Regions from separate parts of the Hymenobacter siberiensis genome, predicted to be linked through region 3. Evidence: riboswitches for the same ligand, from Rfam matches in the RefSeq annotation. Region 3 holds a riboswitch; each other region holds the start of a gene.
The links. Region 3 has a riboswitch for S-adenosylmethionine ahead of metH (methionine synthase). Riboswitches for the same ligand answer to the same signal wherever they lie in the genome.
Positions count from the first base shown of each region.

Region 1: it holds a riboswitch for S-adenosylmethionine, as region 3 does, so the genes downstream of both, KQ659_RS20230 (peroxiredoxin-like family protein) here and metH (methionine synthase) in region 3, are expected to answer to the same signal.
Region 2: it holds a riboswitch for S-adenosylmethionine, as region 3 does, so the genes downstream of both, KQ659_RS17030 (phosphoadenylyl-sulfate reductase) here and metH (methionine synthase) in region 3, are expected to answer to the same signal.

Region 1 is NZ_JAHLZY020000001.1:4,580,784-4,586,674, forward strand. Features, by position in the region: gene KQ659_RS20215 (lysylphosphatidylglycerol synthase transmembrane domain-containing protein) at 1-626, shown strand, start outside; gene KQ659_RS20220 (hypothetical protein) at 802-1,221, opposite strand; gene KQ659_RS20225 (LysM peptidoglycan-binding domain-containing protein) at 1,422-1,703, shown strand; SAM riboswitch class I at 1,971-2,086, shown strand; gene KQ659_RS20230 (peroxiredoxin-like family protein) at 2,456-3,121, shown strand; gene KQ659_RS20235 (O-acetylhomoserine aminocarboxypropyltransferase/cysteine synthase family protein) at 3,174-4,553, shown strand; gene KQ659_RS20240 (homoserine O-acetyltransferase family protein) at 4,697-5,725, shown strand; gene KQ659_RS20245 (homoserine dehydrogenase) at 5,872-5,891, shown strand, end outside.
Region 2 is NZ_JAHLZY020000001.1:3,838,331-3,844,221, forward strand. Features, by position in the region: gene KQ659_RS17020 (hypothetical protein) at 1-688, opposite strand, end outside; gene KQ659_RS17025 (RNA polymerase sigma factor) at 817-1,395, opposite strand; SAM riboswitch class I at 1,602-1,690, shown strand; gene KQ659_RS17030 (phosphoadenylyl-sulfate reductase) at 1,958-2,716, shown strand; gene KQ659_RS17035 (transposase family protein) at 2,776-3,045, shown strand; partial or broken gene KQ659_RS17040 (ISAs1 family transposase) at 3,308-3,850, shown strand; gene KQ659_RS17045 (elongation factor 1-alpha C-terminal domain-related protein) at 3,925-4,428, shown strand; gene KQ659_RS17050 (flavodoxin domain-containing protein) at 4,667-5,164, shown strand; gene KQ659_RS17055 (NADPH-dependent assimilatory sulfite reductase hemoprotein subunit) at 5,358-5,891, shown strand, end outside.
Region 3 is NZ_JAHLZY020000001.1:4,241,387-4,247,277, forward strand. Features, by position in the region: gene KQ659_RS18815 (lantibiotic dehydratase) at 1-400, shown strand, start outside; gene KQ659_RS18820 (LytR/AlgR family response regulator transcription factor) at 402-1,133, opposite strand; gene KQ659_RS18825 (NADP-dependent oxidoreductase) at 1,551-2,501, opposite strand; SAM riboswitch class I at 2,625-2,732, shown strand; gene metH (methionine synthase) at 2,804-5,891, shown strand, end outside.

The DNA of each region.
Region 1 (5,891 bases), 340 kb from region 3:
TTCTCATCGCCGGGGCCGGGCTCTACCCGCACGAGGCCATGCAGGGCGCCTTTATCGCCACGCTGCGCGTGGCGTTTGTCGTGAGCTACGTGGCCGTTACGGCCTACGCGGGCCTGATGCTGTACGCCATTTTCGTCAATCCGAAATCGGTGCGGCGGCTGCTGGTGCGGCTGTTCTCGTTCCGGCTGATGCGGCGCTGGCAGCGCTCGGCCTACAAGCACGGCCAGGGCATGATGGATGCGTCCATCCAGTTGCGCGGCAATCCGGCCATCTACTGGTGGCGGGCGGCGGGCAGCACCTTCTTCGTCTGGACGGCCCGCTACCTCGTCATCGGCTGCCTCATCGCCGCCTTCGTGCCGATGGACACGGACACGTTCCTGTTCATTTTCGCCCGCAACCTCACCTACAAAGTGCTGCTGCTGCTGGCCATCACGCCGGGCGGGGCGGGTATTGTGGAGGGCGCGTTTCCCACGTTTTTCGGCAAGTTTATCGGTACGGCCACGCTCACCAGCTTCATGGTGCTGCTGTATCGGGTGGTCACGTATTACCTGTATCTGGTGCTGGGCAGCGTGTTTTTGCCGCGCTGGGTGGGGCGGGTATTTGCGAAGCGGCCGGCACAGCAGTAACGCGAGCGTTGTAGCTCATATCGGAGTTGTTTAGAAAGTCGCAAAAGGTCCCCGAACGGTCATGCTTCGCTGCGCTCTGCATGACCGTTCGGGGACTTTCTAAACAGCTTCATCATAAAAAAAGCCCCGAACCAGTCTGGTTCGAGGCTTTTCGTTGGGTTGAATCCAGAGTAATCTACTCCTTTTCCAGCATCAGCGCGGCACCGTCGGCCGACTTCAGGGTGAGTTTCTTGTCGGTGAGGGTTTCCACAGCGAAGGTGTTGCTGGTGGTCGCGCCGTCGGGCGTCATGGTAATAGTTTTGCCGGCCTGGTCGAACGTGTATTTGCCCGACACGGCTCCGCTGGCACCGGTCATGTTGTAGGTGCCGTTGGCGAAAATGCGCAGTTCTTCCTGTTTTTGAGCATCGGTTTGCTTCACTTTGTCGCCGCTGGTGTCGGTTTCCTTGGCGGTTTTCCACACCTTGCTATCGGTGCCGTACAGCATGTTCACGCCTTCCACCTTGCCCTTGTCGTTGCTGCAGGAAGCGGCAAAGAGCGACACAAGCAGCAACAGGCTGGCGAAGTAACGGAGCGAAAAAAGAGACTGAAGTTTCATGTGCACAAAGGGTAATGGTGAAAGAATGAAGATGACGCGCAAGGTGCGGACTCGTCGACTTACGACGCAGACGCAAAAGAGTTTAGGGCGCAACCCCGCCTAAGCTTGCCCGTATAGCAACCCCGTCGGCCCGCCTGCAAGCGTTTCCGGCCTGCAAGCGTTTCCGGCAGAATCTATCTCTCCATTTAATCACCGAAACCATGGGACTCTTCGATTTCATCAGCGACAAAGGCGACCAGAAGCCCGTAGAGCCCGCAGCTAAGCCGGCGGCTGGCGGCACCGATTTTTTTGGCAATGCCAAACCGGATGCTACCGGCGATACGTACACCGTAGTAAGCGGCGACTCTCTTTCTAAAATTGCAAAGCACCACTACGGCGACGCCGCCAAGTGGCACCAGATATACGACGCCAACAAGGCGCTCATCGGCAACAACCCCGACCTGATTGAAATCGGTCAGGTGTTGACCCTACCTAGTCTCTAGGTACTTTTTTGCAGAAAAAAGGTGAGAAAAGCCACTCTGTTTCAGGGTGGCTTTTTTGCGTTTGAAGGAATCGAAAGAACGACTTCGAAACAAAGAAATTCGAAACAAAGAAAAAAGACCGTCATGCTTCGCTGCGCTCTGCATGACGGTCTGAAAAAACCGAAACCGAAAAATATTTTCGAGGCAATACTTGCTCATCCCAAAAATTCTCTCGTACATTTGCCGATACCAAACAGGTACTCCCCGCTAACGGTGGGCAGTTTTCAAGTTTTATACAGAAGTGGCGAGAGACTAGGCTCCGTGACCCACTGGCAACCTTCGCTCAACGAAAGGTGCCAATTCCTACCCACTAGCGGCCTCGGCCACGATGGGGCAGATGATTCGAGTGCCATGGAAAATTCTTCTCGTTCCGCTTTTTTCAACCCGAATGCTCCGGCTGCTTTGCGCACCGTGGTTTCGGGTTTTGCTATTTCGGCCCCTTGCGGCCACAATCAGGTCGCCAGCCTCGCCCGAATGCGAATGCGAATGTGTTGTTGTTGCCCGTGTTGTTGCTAAGCTGATTTCGGCTTAGCCCCCCCTCTCCTTTTCTTCTTCGTGGGAATGCCGTAGCGTCCGGGCGTGCCAATGGGCTACGCCGGCTGATTGGCTAAAACGGCCCTGCTTACCGCCGGCTCGCTGCGTACCGCACCAGGCAAATTGACCCTGGCGGCCAGGTCCTAACGAAGAAATCCCTTTTTTTCATTCCACTTCGTATGCCTACGCTCATCGCTCCTGCATCCATTCAGCCCGAACTGGCTGCTACTGCCCAACACCTGGCCAATGTGCTGCCCGCTACCGCCAGCCAAACCATTGATGCCGGCATTGCAGCCGTACACGCGGCTGGTCTGGTTCAGCACAGCCTCCGCACCGGCCAGGTTGCGCCCGATTTCACCCTCCCCGACGCCAATGGGCAGCCGGTTTCGCTCGCCAGCCTGCGGGCAATTGGGCCGGTGGTGCTGGTGTTTTACCGGGGCAACTGGTGCCCATATTGCAACGTGCAGCTGCGGGCCTACAACCAGGCGTTGGCCCACTTTACCGCGAATAACGCCACACTGGTGGCCATTTCGCCCCAAACGCTGGACCTGACCAGCCTCACGGCGGAGGAAAAAAACCTGCAATTCCCGGTGCTCAGCGATGCTGGCAATACGGTGGCCAAGCAATACGGACTGGCCTACCAAGTAGGCGATGCCGTGTACCACACCCTGCACGGCGTGGGCATCGACCTGGCCGTGTTCAACGGCGACGACAGTGGCGAATTGCCTCTGACGGGCACCTTTATTATTGCCCAGGACGGCAGCATTGCGTGGGCCGCCACCGAGGCCAACTTCAAGGAACGTCCCGACCCGACCGTGCTGCTCGATGCACTGGCCCGGCTATAGCCCTGATTAAAACCTGAAATATTCAACGCTTCACGCTTAAAACCTCAGTATTATGTCCGTTCAGCCCCAACACTTCGAAACCCTCCAGCTTCACGCCGGCCAGCAGCCCGACCCCACCACCGGTGCCCGCGCCGTACCCCTGTACCAAACCACCAGCTACGTTTTCAAAAACGCTGAGCATGGCGCGAACTTGTTTGCGCTGAAGGAGTTTGGCAACATTTACACCCGCCTGATGAACCCCACCACCGACGTGTTCGAGCAGCGCGTGGCGGCGCTGGAAGGCGGCATTGCCGCCCTGGCCACGGGCTCGGGGCAGGCGGCCCAGTTCATTGCCCTGAACAACATCCTGCAAGCCGGCGACAACTTTGTGAGCACGGCCTACCTCTACGGCGGCACCTACAACCAGTTTAAGGTGGCCTTCAAGCGCCTGGGCATTGAGGCCCGCTTCGCAGATGGCGACAACCCGGCTTCGTTTGAGGAGCACATCGACGAGAAGACCAAGGCCATTTACCTCGAAACCATCGGCAATCCCAGCTTCAGCGTTCCCGATTTTGACGCCATCGCGGCCATTGCCAAAAAGCATGACTTACCGCTGATTGTGGACAACACCTTTGGCGCGGGCGGCTACCTGTTCCGGCCCCTGGAGCACGGCGCGCACATTGTGGTGGAGTCGGCCACGAAGTGGATTGGCGGGCACGGCACCAGCGTGGGCGGCGTGATTGTGGACAGCGGCAAATACGACTTCGGCAACGGCAAGTTTCCGCAGTTTACCGAGCCCAGCGAAGGCTACCACGGCCTGATATTCAACGACGTATTTGGCAAAAACAGCCCGTTTGGCAACATCGCCTTCATCATCCGGGCGCGGGTAGAAGGGCTGCGTGATTTTGGCCCGGCCATCAGCCCATTCAACTCCTGGCAGCTGCTCATTGGCCTCGAAACCCTGAGCCTGCGCGTGGACCGCACGGTAGAAAACGCCCTGAAAGTAGCGACCTGGCTGGAGCAGCACCCGCAGGTAGAAAGTGTGAACTACCCCGGCCTGGCCAGCAGCCCCTACCACGCCATTGCCCAGAAATACCTGAAGCGTGGCTTCGGCGGCGTGCTCTCGTTCCGGGTGAAGGGCACCAAGGAAAACGCTATGCAATTCATCGACAGCCTCAAGCTCATCAGCCACCTGGCCAACGTGGGCGATGCCAAGACACTCATCATCCAGCCCTCGGCCACCACGCACCAGCAAATGAGCGAAGCCGAGCAGCTGGCCGCCGGCGTGACGCCGACCTCGCTGCGCCTGTCGGTGGGTATTGAGCATTTCGACGACATCAAGGCTGATTTGCAGGCGGCTTTCGATGCCATCGGCAACACGGCCAGCCTGCCGACGGAAGGTCAGGAAGTGGGCGAGCCCGAGCTGGAGCACGCCCAGCCGCTGGAAGTATAGTGGTTAGTGGTTAACGCTTAACTACTAAAAAAGAATTGGTGCATCGGCCCGGGCCTCTTCCGTGATGGGAGGAGAAATGGGAGTGAGAAACTATTGTTCCGGGCCGATTCGCTGGTTCTAAAGCTGTGCTATTTAATTGAATTATGCCAACCCAACTATTTGAACTCCCTGACCTTAAGCTGGAAAGCGGCGAAACCCTGACCGGGGCGCATGTATCCTACCAGACCTGGGGCCAACTCAACGAAGAACGCGACAATGTGGTGTGGGTGTGCCACGCCCTCACGGCCAATGCCGACGTGCTGGCTTGGTGGCCGGGCCTGGTAGGGCCGGGCTGCCACTACGACCCTTCGGAGTGGTTTATCTTGTGTGCCAACGTGTTGGGCTCATGCTACGGCACTACCGGCCCGCTCGATGCCGACCCGGCCACCGGCCGGGCGCGCTTCCAGCACTTCCCGCTGCTCAGCATCCGGGACCTGGTGGCGGCGCACGAGGCACTGCGGGAGGAGCTGGACCTGGCGGATATCAACACACTGATTGGCGGCTCTTTGGGTGGGCAGCAGGCGCTGGAATGGGCCGTGCTGCGCCCCGATTTGTTCGACCATCTGATTGTCATCGCTACCAACGCCCGGCATTCGGCCTGGGGAATTGCTTTTAACGAGGCCCAGCGGCTGGCCATTGAGGCCGACCCGACCTATGCCGCCGGCCAGCCCGGCGGGGGCGACGATGGCCTGCGCGCCGCCCGCGCCATGGCCCTGCTCAGCTACCGCAGCTACGAGGCCTACGCCGAAACCCAGACCGACCCCGACAACGACGCGCTGCTACGCCAGCACCGCGCCAGCGCCTATCAGCGCTACCAGGGCGACAAGCTGGTGTCGCGCTTCGACGCTTATAGCTACGTGTCGTTGAGCCGGAGCATGGACACCCATAACCTCGGCCGCCACCGGGGCGGGGTGCCGGCGGCGCTGGCCCGCATTGGGGCGCGCACGCTGGTACTGGGCATTACGTCGGATGTGCTGTTCCCGCTGAGCGAGCAGCGCGAGCTGGCGGCGCACATTCCGGGGGCCATGTATGCCGAGCTGGACTCGCGCTACGGCCACGACGGCTTTTTGCTGGAAACGGCGGCCATCACGCACTTTCTGGAGCTGTTTTACGCGCCTACGTTCGTGCATTAACTAATTCTAAAAACAATCAGAACGTCATGCTGAGCGCCGCCGAAGCATCTCGCGTGCAGCAGCAATTCTTTTCTTATGATTGGATTGCTACCACACGCGAGATGCCTCGGCGGCGCTCGGCATGACGCATTTTTTTCCCTTTGAGAATGGACGTTGAGAAACAACC
Region 2 (5,891 bases), 400 kb from region 3:
GAATGTCGAGGCGGATTTGCAGGTTGCGGTTCATGGCCGTGAGCACGGCATCGGGCTGCGGATGGTGCAGCAGCTGCTGCTTAAGCTCGCGGTAGCTGGAGTCGAGCGACACCAGCTCATGCTGCCAGTCGGCGTTCATGGCGGCCATGCCGGGGCCGCTGAGCTGGCTCAGCTCGGTTTGGCGGCGGGCCAGCTGGTTGGTGTAATAGGTTTCCATGCCGCGCACGGCGCGCACCAGCTGGCTGTCGGCCCCGGTGGTGTGCTCGGCGGCGGTGAGGGAGAGCGGGTTGCCGCCCTGGTACAGGGCCGCATCGGGTTCGGTAGCAACGGTGCCAGGAGTAGCAGCGGCCGGCGCGGCCACCACGGCCGTTTCGGGCGCGGCCCGGTTGGCTTTCCAGGCCTCGCTGGCCCCGGCGGCAAATACGAGCAGGGCCAGCGCCGCCGCCACGCCGTAGCGCTGAAACCAGCCGGCGCGGGCCTTCGGTTGGGTTCCTGCTGCTACGGGCGCAATAAATGGCACCTCCGGCGCATCGGCCAGGCGCATAACCGGGGTTTGGGGCGCGGTGGCAGGGGCACCGAGCTGTTCCTCCAGCGCGGCCCAGAGGTCGGGGCGCGGCTCGTGGGTGTCGAAATCGGCGCGGTGCCGCTCAACGAAGGTTTCGAGGGAATTAATTTTCTTGGTATCCATGAATGAGTAGCAGACGCACGGTTCGTCCAGGTTCAGGGCGGGCCACGGGGCTATACGAAAACCGCGGCCGGGCGAAAACGGATGAAGGGTAGTGAAACGATTATATAATGATTGATAAGGGATAAATTTTAACTCAGGCCCCGTTGGGCGGCCAGCTCGCGCAGCCGGACCCGCGCCCGGCTGTACTGTGATTTGGAAGTCGATTCGGAAATACCCAGGATGCCCGCGATTTCGAGGTGGTCGTAGCCTTCGAGCAGGTAGAGGCTGAGCACCACGCGGTAGCCGTCGGGCAACTCCTGGATGCAGCGGCGCAGCACGTCGGCGCGGTAGTGGGTATCGGCCTCGTCCTCGGGCGAGAGGGCGGCGGCTTCGGCGGGCTCCTCGTGGTGCTGCTCGCCCAGAGGCACTAGTGCCAGCCGCCGCTGCCGCAGGCAATTGATACTTTTGTTCACCACAATGCGCTTGAGCCAGGCCCCGAACGATGAGTCACCCTTGTAGCCGCTCAGCTCGCGAAAGGCGCTCAGGAATGATTCCTGGAGTACATCTTCGGCCTCGGCATAGTCGCCGGTGATGCGCAGGGCCGCGTTGAACATGGCCTTGGAGTAGCGCCGGTAAATCTCGGCCTGGGCCTGGCGGTCGTTGAGGCGGCAGCGCTCCACCAGCGGGGCGTTGATGTCGACGTAGGCGGAAAGGGACAGGGCTTCCATGCAGAAAACGAGGTCTTAAAGGTGCTTAAGCAATCCATAGACCACGCGGCGGGTTCAGGGGTTGCATCGCCAAATTACGCAGTTTCCGGGCGTCGCCAAACGGTTGGAGCAGGTAACCAGCTGCACCACAGCAACATAAAATTTTGGCATTTCGCAATTTCATCCTTTACATTTGCGCCAACAACCCCCGTTTGGGACGCTACCCATTTTTATACAGAGGCGCGGAGAGACAGGCTCGACGAAACGCCGGCAACCCCCACTAGTTGGAACGGTGCCAAGTCCTGACATATAAAAACTGCCGTGAGCACATTGCTCAATTCCCGCCTGTAATCCACCACCCGCGCCGCGCCGAATGTGTTGTTGCATTGGCTGTTCCCTGGCCGCTATGCCGGGGAAGATTGCTGGTTGTTGAGCTAGGGCCACTCTTCCGGCGGCTGCTGCGGCAGCCACCCCGCTACTACCCTTTTGTGGTGATTGATTCATTGCGCGACGCGTAGCGGGTTTTTGCAGCCTTCGCGGCCCATTTCGATTTTTTCTGCGGAGAAAAACGCCCTCTTTCATCATGGCATTCCCCCTTGAAAGCCAGGTCGCGGACCTGCGCCGCTACTTGCCCGAGTGCTCGGCACCCGAAACGCTGGCCCTTCTGGCCGACCACTTCCCCGGCCGCGTCTCGTTCTCCACATCCTTCGGGCTGGAGGACCAGATTATCACCCACTTCATCTTCGAAAACGACATACCCATCCGGGTATTTACCCTCGACACGGGCCGCAATTTTCAGGAAACCTACTCCACTTGGCACAAGACCCTGCTGCGCTACCAGAAGTCCATCGAAGTCTTCGCCCCCAAAACTGCCGCGCTCGAAAAATTAGTCGCCCAGAAAGGCCCCAACAGCCTCTACGAGAGCATAGCGAACCGGAAGGAGTGCTGCAACATCCGCAAGGTGGAGCCGCTGAGCCGGACCCTGGCCGGCCAGCAGGTGTGGGTGACGGGCATCCGTGCCGAACAGTCGCAGAACCGCCAGACCATGCACCCGGCCGAGTGGGATGCCGGCCACGGGCTCATCAAAGTGCACCCGCTATTTGATTGGACCTGGGCCGAGTGCGAAGCCTTCGCGCAGGCCAACGGCATTCCGGTTAACCCGCTTCATCGGCAAGGTTTCGTGAGCGTCGGCTGTGCGCCCTGCACCCGGGCCATTGCGCTGGGCGAGGACTTCCGCGCCGGCCGCTGGTGGTGGGAAGACGCGGCGGCCAAGGAGTGCGGCCTGCACGCCACCGCCGCCCACCAGGGCCTCGACCCGGTGGTGGAACGAATGCCGGGCTAGGCCTCTCTCAGAGTTGATAGGTTCTGTTAGAATCGGTAGATTTGCTGGTAAAAAACGCAATGGAGCTAGCGGAATTTTTTCAGCAGGTGCGCGACCCGCGCCGCCCGCAGGGGCAACGATTCTCGCTGTCCGCCTTGCTGTGGATGACGTTTCTGGCCATTACCAGCGGGTACACGGGGCCGCGAAAAATGGCCCAGTTTGGTCGCAGCAACGCGGCTTTTTTTACCGCTTATTTCGGATTGCGCCACGGCCTGCCCAGCTACGGGGCCTTTCGGGACCTGTTGCAGGCGTTGGACAAAGACGCGCTGGCCCAGGCCTTTGACCGCTGATTCACGTCGCAGACGCAGGCTGGGGATTGGGTGGCCGGCGACGGGCAAAGCCTGCGCTCCACCGTGCAGGGGGCCCAGCAGGCTAGCCAAAGCGTTGTCTCGGTTGTGAGCCTGTATTGTCAGCGCACGGGCCTGACCCTGGCCCTGCAGGACTACACGGACCAGAAAACGGGGGAGATGAGCGTCATCCGCGACCTACTCGCCGGCTTGCAGGACCGGGGCGTGGTGCTGACGCTCGACGCGCTGCACGCCCAAAAAAACGGCCGATGCCATCGTGACCAGCGGCAACGAGTACGTGCTGCAAGTCAAAGGCAACCAACCTAAGCTGCGGGCCGCTATCGCCGCTTTACACGCCGCCGACCCCACGCCCGCCGGGGCGACCCACCGCCATGACGAGCGCCGCGACGGCCGCCCGTTGTGCTGGCAGACCAGCGTATACCCTGCGGCCCCACACTGGCAGGCCGACTGGGCCGGGGTGGCGCGCTGCGTGGTCGTCGTCAAAACCGTGGTGGGCCCGCACGCCACCACACGGCAAACGCGCTACTACCTCACCAGCCTGCGTAACCGTTCAGCCGCCGACTTCGCCGTCGGCATTCGCGGGCATTGGGGCATCGAAAACAAGCTCCACCGCACCCGTGACGTGCATTTTAATCAAGACACCAACGGTATCCGCCACCGCGTCGCGGCCGTCAACGCGGCCCTCTTCAATACCCTGGCCCTGAATTTCCTACTCACTAACGTCGATGCCTCCATCAGCTACGCCCAACTTTTCTTCGCCCAGAACTTTAAATATTTCATGCCCTGACAGAGAACGTATCAACTCTGGGGACCTACCGCCAGGGCGACCGGGTCCGCATCTGGCCCTCGGGGCTGGAAACGGTGCTTGAGGCCATCGAAGTGAACCAGCGCGAAGTGGCCACGGCCACGGCCCCGCAGGGCGTAATCCTGCGTCTGCGCGACAATGTGGACGTGAGCCGGGGCGATACCATCGTGCCCGTCACGGCCCACCCGGCCGTGGTGCGCGAATTCGAAGCCACGCTTTGCTGGATGGATGAGCGGCCCCTGCGCGCCGGCCGCAAGCTGCTGGTGCAGCACCATGCCGCTACCGTGACAGCAGCCGTGACCACCATCCTCCAAAAGACCAACATCGAAACCTTCGAAAGCCAGGGCACCGACGAGGCCCGGCTGAACGACATCGTACGGGTGCGCCTGAAAACCGCCCTGCCGCTGGTGGTGGACGAATACCGCCAGAACCGCGCGACGGGCGCTTTTATCTTGGTGGATGAGCAGACCGGGGCCACCCTGGCCGCCGGCCTCGTGGCCGCCACCGACCCGAAATATTTCACCGAAGAAGTACCGGCGGAGGCGGCGTTTTCCATCTGATGCCGTCCGCCGGTCTGACCGCCCTGGGCAGTCTGACAGGTTGAAGCACCACCGATTGCCCGCGCGCCACTCTGACGCGACGCCCTCCCCGACGACCGGTCAGACCGCCCAGGGCGGTCAGACCGGCGGACGGCCCCTCCCCTTCAACCTTCCATTAATCAGACGCAAATAACCATGCCTGATTTCCCCCTTTTTATCCCCCGCCTGACCGTAGTAGGCGCGGGCCCACCCCGACGAGGTGCGGGTGTTCGTGGAGCACAACGAGTACTTCAAGCTGCCGGCGAATTTTGAAACCGATATCATCATGGTAGGCGCGGGCGCGGGCATCGCGCCGTTCCGAGCCTTCGTGGTGGAGCGGGTGGAGCGGGAGGCCACCGGCCATAACTGGCTACTGTTCGGCAACCCGCACTTCACCACCGGTTTCCTGTACCAGGCCGAGTGGCAGCAGCACCTTAAAAAAGGTAGTCTGACGAAGCTCGACGTGGCTTTCTCCCGCGACCAGGCCGAGAAAACCTACCTGCAGGACCACCTGCTGGAGAACAGCAGCGACGTGTTTGGCTGGCTCGAAAACGGCGCGCAATTCTACGTGTGCGGCGACAAAAACCGCCTCGGCGGAGCCGTACTGACGGCCCTCACGCAGGTAGTGCAAAAGGAAGCCAGCCTCTCGGCCGAGGACGCGGCGGCCTACGTGAAGAACCTGCGCAAGCAGCGCCGCTACCTGGAGGACGTGTACTAACGTCGGTGCCGCGTACCCTCTCCGGCGGAGCGGGCAGCCTGATGCCTTGTAGCACATGCTTCAGCTTGTGCCTTTATCACCCTGACTTAACCCAACGCCACACAAGCTAAAGCATGTGCTACATATCCGCGCCGCCGTGGCTCCCCTCTCCTTTTCGGAGAGGGGCCGGGGGTGAGGCGAGCGCCACAACATCATGTCCACAACCCCACCACAACTCTCCGAAGTCGAGCACGTCAAAACTGCCAACCGCTACCTGCGCGGCACCATCGCCGAGAGTCTCAACAACCGCCTCACCGGCGCGCTGAACCCCGACGACACCCACATCATCAAGTTTCACGGCTCCTACCAGCAAACCGACCGCGACCGCGATTCCGAGCGCAAGCGGCAGAAGCTGGAGCCGCTGTTTTCCTTCATGATTCGGGTGCGGGTGCCGGGCGGCGTGGCCACCGCGCCCCAGTGGCAGCGCATGGATGCCCTGGCCGACGCCTACGGCAACGGCACCCTCAAGCTCACCACCCGCCAGACCTTCCAGCTGCACGGCGTGCTGAAGCGCGACCTGCGCCCCACCATCCAGGGCTTTAACGATTCGCTGCTGGACAGCATTGCCGGCTGCGGCAACGTGAACCGCAACGTGATGTGCAACGTGAACCCGCACGAGTCCCGGGGGCACGGCGAGGTGCAGGCCCTGGCGGCCGCCATCAGCGCCCACCTCACGCCGCGCACCACG
Region 3 (5,891 bases):
CATCGAAGAGCTCCTCAATGCCTTCGGGTATTGCCTGGCCCAAAAGGTGCTGCTGCTGGAAAGCATGCGGGATACCTTCGCCCGCGAATTCGCTCTGGATAAGGACTTAAAGCTGCAGCTTGCCACTAAGTACCGCAATGCTCGCCCGGCAATTCAGCAGGCTCTGGCACAGGCAGCAACCACGGCGCTGCCGGCGGCGCTAGTCGCCATCGCCCAACAAATCAACACGCTGGCAGCTGAAGGCCGCCTGGTAGTGGCCAAAAACCAGCTCATGAGCTCCTACCTGCATATGTTGCTCAATCGGCTGATTCCGGCCGAGGCAAGGCTGCATGAGCTGGTGCTTTACGATTTTCTGTATCGGCACTACGCTGCCCTGCAGGCTATGCAAAAACGGCCATAGCTTATTTCTTCCCGCCCATCATTTTCTGGTTCAAGGCTTCAAAAAAGGCGCTGCGGTAGGTATCGCCCAGCGGAACGTAGGCTTTCATATCGGTAAACAGAATCTGGTTGCCATCAATGGCTTTGATTTTATTGATGGATACGATGTACGATTTATGGACCCGCATAAACTGCCGGGCCGGCAACCGCTCTTCTAAATCCTTGATATTTAAAAGTGTAACAACCTGGTCTTCTTTCGTATTGATGGACAAATAATTCTTCATCCCTTCGATATACATGATGTCGGCAAAATTAACCTTCATCATTTTTCCCTTACTCTCTGTTTTGACAAAGATGTAGTCGTCTTCTTTTTCGGCGGGTTGCCAGCGCGCCGAAGGTTCGATATTGGCATTCAGGGCTTTCTGGGCTGCTTTCAAAAATCGTTCGAAGGCGATAGGCTTGAGCAGGTAGTCCAGCGCCTCCAGCTCAAATCCTTTCACGGCAAACTCGCTATAAGCTGTCGTCAGAATAACCTTGGTGCGGCCCTTGATGAGCGGCATAAAGTCAAGCCCTGAAATTTGCGGCATGTGAATATCCAGGAACACCAGGTCAATTGTCTGGTTTTCGATGATACTAAGTGCCTCAATGGGACTCGAAGTAGTACCCTCCAAATTCAAAAACGGGGTCTTCTCGATGAAAGTGCTCAGGATATCAATGGCACCTTGCTCATCATCTATAATTAAACAAGAAAGCATAGGCTGGCAGTGTATTCGAAGGGAAACGGTGCAGGTGACGGTGAAAGATAGCGGATTTTTTATATTGTCCGTCCCGCCAGCAGTAATCCAATTATAAAATCACTTATTTTCATGATTTTAAACTATTTACAAAGCAGCGTTATTTTTTAATATTCGATTTATCAGGTATTCTTGTTTCGTGCGCCTGCCCTTAAAACACCGAAGGCCAATGCCGGGCCGCTACGCGTGGGTAGCGCCGGCAATTGGGCCCGACTGCTGGGGCGCAGCTGTTTCCGGAGTTGCTGCCCGAGCCGGCCCGGTTTGCGGCCGGCAGCGTGTGGCTGGTATAGCCCCTATCAAAAAACGTCATGCTGAACGCCGCTATTGCGGCGTTCAGCATGACGTTCACACTTTTGGCTAACCCTTGTTCTGACGCTGCTAGGGCACGACAACGATTTTGCCGGTCGTGTGGTGAGATTCAATCTGCTTGAGGGCTTCCTGCACCTCTGCTAGCGGGTACGTTTCAGCAATTTTCACCGTCAATTTACCGGCATCGGCCAGCTGGCGCAGCTCGTCCAGCTGCTGGGTATTGGGCTCCACAAAAACGTAGTGGAAGTTGATGCTGGCATCCAGCCCCTGGCCGTTGTGCAGGATGGAAACCAGCGTACCACCGGGTTTCAGGGCCGGCAGGCTCTGGGTAAGCGTATCGCCGCTGATGCAGTCGAAAATCAGGTCGACACCGGCGGGCACAAGGGCTTTCACGGCATCACCCACGCTTCCATTGCGATAGTCAACCGTGAAATCAGCACCCAGCTCCTTCATGTAGGCGAAGTTGGGCTCGCTGGCTACCGCCACTACCGTTGTGCCCCGGTCTTTGGCCAGCTGAATGGCGAAACCGCCCACCCCGCCCGAAGCTCCGAGAATCAGGACCGTTTGGCCCGCCTGCAGCTGGCCGGCGTCAAACAGCGACTGGTAGGCCGTGAGCCCCGCCAGCGGAATACCGGCCGCCTGCTCCCAGCTCAGGCTACCGGGCCGCAGGGCCAGGTAGCTTTCGGGCACCACCATGTACTCGGCAAAAGTGCCGTGCTGCACCGTGGGACGACGAATGTAGCCATACACCCCCGTGCCAACAGCAAAGCGGCGGGCCCCGTGGCCGCGCTCCTCTACCACCCCGGCCATATCCCAGCCCGGCACAACAGGGAACTCAGCCGGTAGCATCTGCTGTAAATAGCCCTCCCGAATCAGCGAATCGACGGGATTGACCCCGGCCGCCTTCACGCGCAGCAGCACTTCCCCTTCCTTTACTTCGGGCAGGTCCAGGTTACCGACTTGAATTTTATCCACCCCACCGAATTCGGTGTAGAAGGCGGCTTTCGTTTGTTTTGCCATAATTGAAAATTGCTCCCTGGAAGAAATTGCTCCTTGGAATGGGTGACTTAACTCCCACGGGCAGGCGTAGGTTTTGCACGGCCAGCGAACCATTTTGCGTTTCGGCTGTATATTCGTTCAACGCTGCTATCCAGAAAGACCGAGGGACCGGGCCCGATGACGTCTTGGCAACCTACCTAGAGTAGGTGCCAACTCCCGTTTCACTATTTTTTTGGTGAAAGAAGATGACAGCCGGAACCGTGCCTCGCCGCATGGGTTTCTTTCTGGATACGCGCTTACGTAGCCCTATCGAACAGAAAGAAATGCCCACTGCCACTCTCGCCGCCCCCTCCCCTCTTCCCGAAATCCTGCGCCAGCGCCTGCTGATTCTCGACGGCGCCATGGGCACCATGATTCAGCGCCACCCGCTCACGGAGGAGGACTTCCGGGGTGCCCGTTTCGCCGACCATCCCAAGCCGTTGCGCGGCAACAACGACCTGCTGAGCCTGACGCGGCCCGACATCATCAAAGGCATTCACGCTGAGTACTTCGCGGCCGGGGCCGACATGGTGGAAACCAACACTTTCAGCGGCACCACCATTGCGCAGGCCGACTACGGCCTGGAGCACGTGGTTTATGAGCTGAACTACGAGTCGGCCCGCCTGGCCCGCGAGGCGGCCGACGAATACAGCACGCCCGAGCGCCCGCGCTTCGTGGCCGGGGCCGTGGGCCCCACCAACCGCACCGCCTCGCTCTCGCCCGACGTGAACCGGCCCGGCTACCGCGCCGTGACGTTTGATGAGCTAGCCACCGCCTACCTGGAGCAGGTGCACGGCCTCGTGGACGGTGGCGTGGACACGCTCCTCATCGAAACCATTTTCGATACGCTGAACGCCAAGGCAGCCCTCTACGCCGTGCAGAAGTTCTTCGACGAGGGCGGCCGCGTGGTGCCCATCATGATTTCGGGCACCATCACCGATGCCTCCGGCCGCACGCTAAGCGGCCAGACGGTGGAGGCTTTCTGGAACAGCATCCGCCACCTGCCGCTGCTGAGCGTGGGCCTGAACTGCGCCCTCGGCGCCGACCAGCTCCGCCAGTACGTGCAGGAGCTGAGCCGCATTTCCGACGTGCACATCTCGGCCTACCCCAACGCCGGCCTGCCCAACGCCTTTGGCGGCTACGACGAATCGGCCCAGGAATTTGCCAGCTTAGTAGAGGAGTATTTGAAAGAAGGCATCGTGACGGTGGTGGGCGGCTGCTGCGGCACCACGCCCCAGCACATTGCCGAGCTGAGCCGACTGGCCGAGCGGTACAAGCCGCGCCAGCTGCCGGCCGAAATTGCCGTCGCCACGCACCTCAGCGGCCTCGAGCCGTTCGCCATCAAGCCCGAAAGCCTGTTTGTGAACGTGGGCGAGCGCTGCAACGTGACCGGCTCCCGCGCCTTCGCTCGCCTAATTCGCACCGGTGCCTATGAAGAAGCGCTGGCCGTGGCCCGCGTGCAGGTGGAAGAAGGGGCCCAGGTGCTCGACGTGAACATGGACGAAGGCATGCTCGACTCGGAGCAGGCCATGACCACCTTCCTGCACCTAATCGCCTCGGAGCCAGACATTGCGCGGGTGCCGGTGATGATTGACTCCTCGAAGTGGAGCGTGCTGGAAGCCGGCCTGAAATGCGTACAGGGTAAGAGCATCGTGAACTCGATTTCGCTGAAAGAGGGCGAGGAATTATTCCTGCAGCGGGCCCGCACCGTGCGCCAGTACGGGGCCGCCATGGTGGTGATGGCCTTCGACGAAGACGGTCAGGCCGATTCGCTGGAACGCCGCAAGGAAATCTGCCAGCGCAGCTACGACCTGCTGATGAGCATCGATTTCCCGCCCACCGACATCATTTTCGACCCCAACATCCTCATCGTCGGCACCGGCATGGAGGAGCACCGCAACTACGCCGTCGACTTCATCGAGTCGGTGCGCTGGATTAAAGCCAACCTGCCCGGGGCCCTCACCAGCGGCGGGGTGTCGAACATTTCGTTCTCGTTCCGCGGCAACGATGCGGTGCGCGAGGCCATGCACACGGCCTTCCTCTACCACGCCATCCGGGCCGGGCTCGACATGGGCATTGTGAACCCCGGCCAGCTCGGGGTGTACGATGAGATTGAGCCCACCCTGCTGGCCCTGGCCGAAGACGTGCTGTTGAACCGCCGCGCCGACGCCACTGAGCGCCTGCTCGAATTTGCCGACACGGTGAAGCAGAAGGGCAAAGTGGAAGTGGTGGCCGACGCCTGGCGCAGCCTGCCGGTGCAGGAGCGCCTGGCGCACGCGCTGGTGAAGGGCATTACCGAGTTTATCGACGAGGATACCGAGGCCGCCCGCCTGGAGCTGGCACGGCCCCTGAACGTGATTGAGGGCCCGCTGATGGCCGGCATGAACGTGGTAGGCGACCTGTTCGGGGCCGGCAAGATGTTCCTGCCGCAGGTGGTGAAATCGGCCCGCGTGATGAAGAAAGCGGTGGCCTATCTGGAGCCGTATTTGCTGGCCGACAAGCAGGGCGGCGACCGCCAGACGGCCGGCAAAATCCTGATGGCCACCGTGAAAGGCGACGTGCACGACATCGGCAAGAACATTGTGGGCGTGGTGCTAGCCTGCAACAACTTCGACATCATCGACCTCGGCGTGATGGTGCCGCTGGAGAAAATTCTAGATGAAGCCCAGAAGCAGCAGGTGGACGTGATTGGCCTGTCGGGCCTCATCACGCCCTCGCTCGATGAGATGGTGTACGTGGCCCAGGCCATGGAAAAGCGCGGCCTGAAAATCCCCCTGCTCATTGGTGGGGCCACCACTTCGCGGCTACACACGGCCGTGAAAATTGCGCCGTCCTACAGCGGCCCGGTGGTACACGTGAACGACGCTTCGCGCTCGGTGGGCGTGGCGGCCGGCCTGCTCGGCTCGAGCGAGCGCGCCTACGCCCAAACCGTGGCCGACGACTACGCCGCCCTGCGTGCCGATTACGCCAGCCGCCAGCGCGACAAAAGCTACTTAAGTATCGAGGCTGCCCGCGCCAACGGCGTGAAATCGGACTGGAACACGGTTTCGATTACTAAGCCCACTTTCCTGGGCACCAAAGTACTGGAAGACTACGACCTGGCCGAGCTGGCCCGCTATATCGACTGGACGCCCTTCTTCCACACCTGGGAGCTGAAAGGGCGCTACCCGCGCATTCTGGAAGATGCCACGCTGGGCGAGGCGGCCACCAAGCTGTTTGCCGATGCGCAGGCCATGCTCACCAAAATCATTGATGAGAAATTGCTCACGGCCCGCGCCGTGCTGGGCTTCTGGCCGGTCAATACCAAGGGCTCCGACACCATCGAAATCTACGCGGATGATACCCGCGACGCGGTAGCCACCGAGTTTTTCA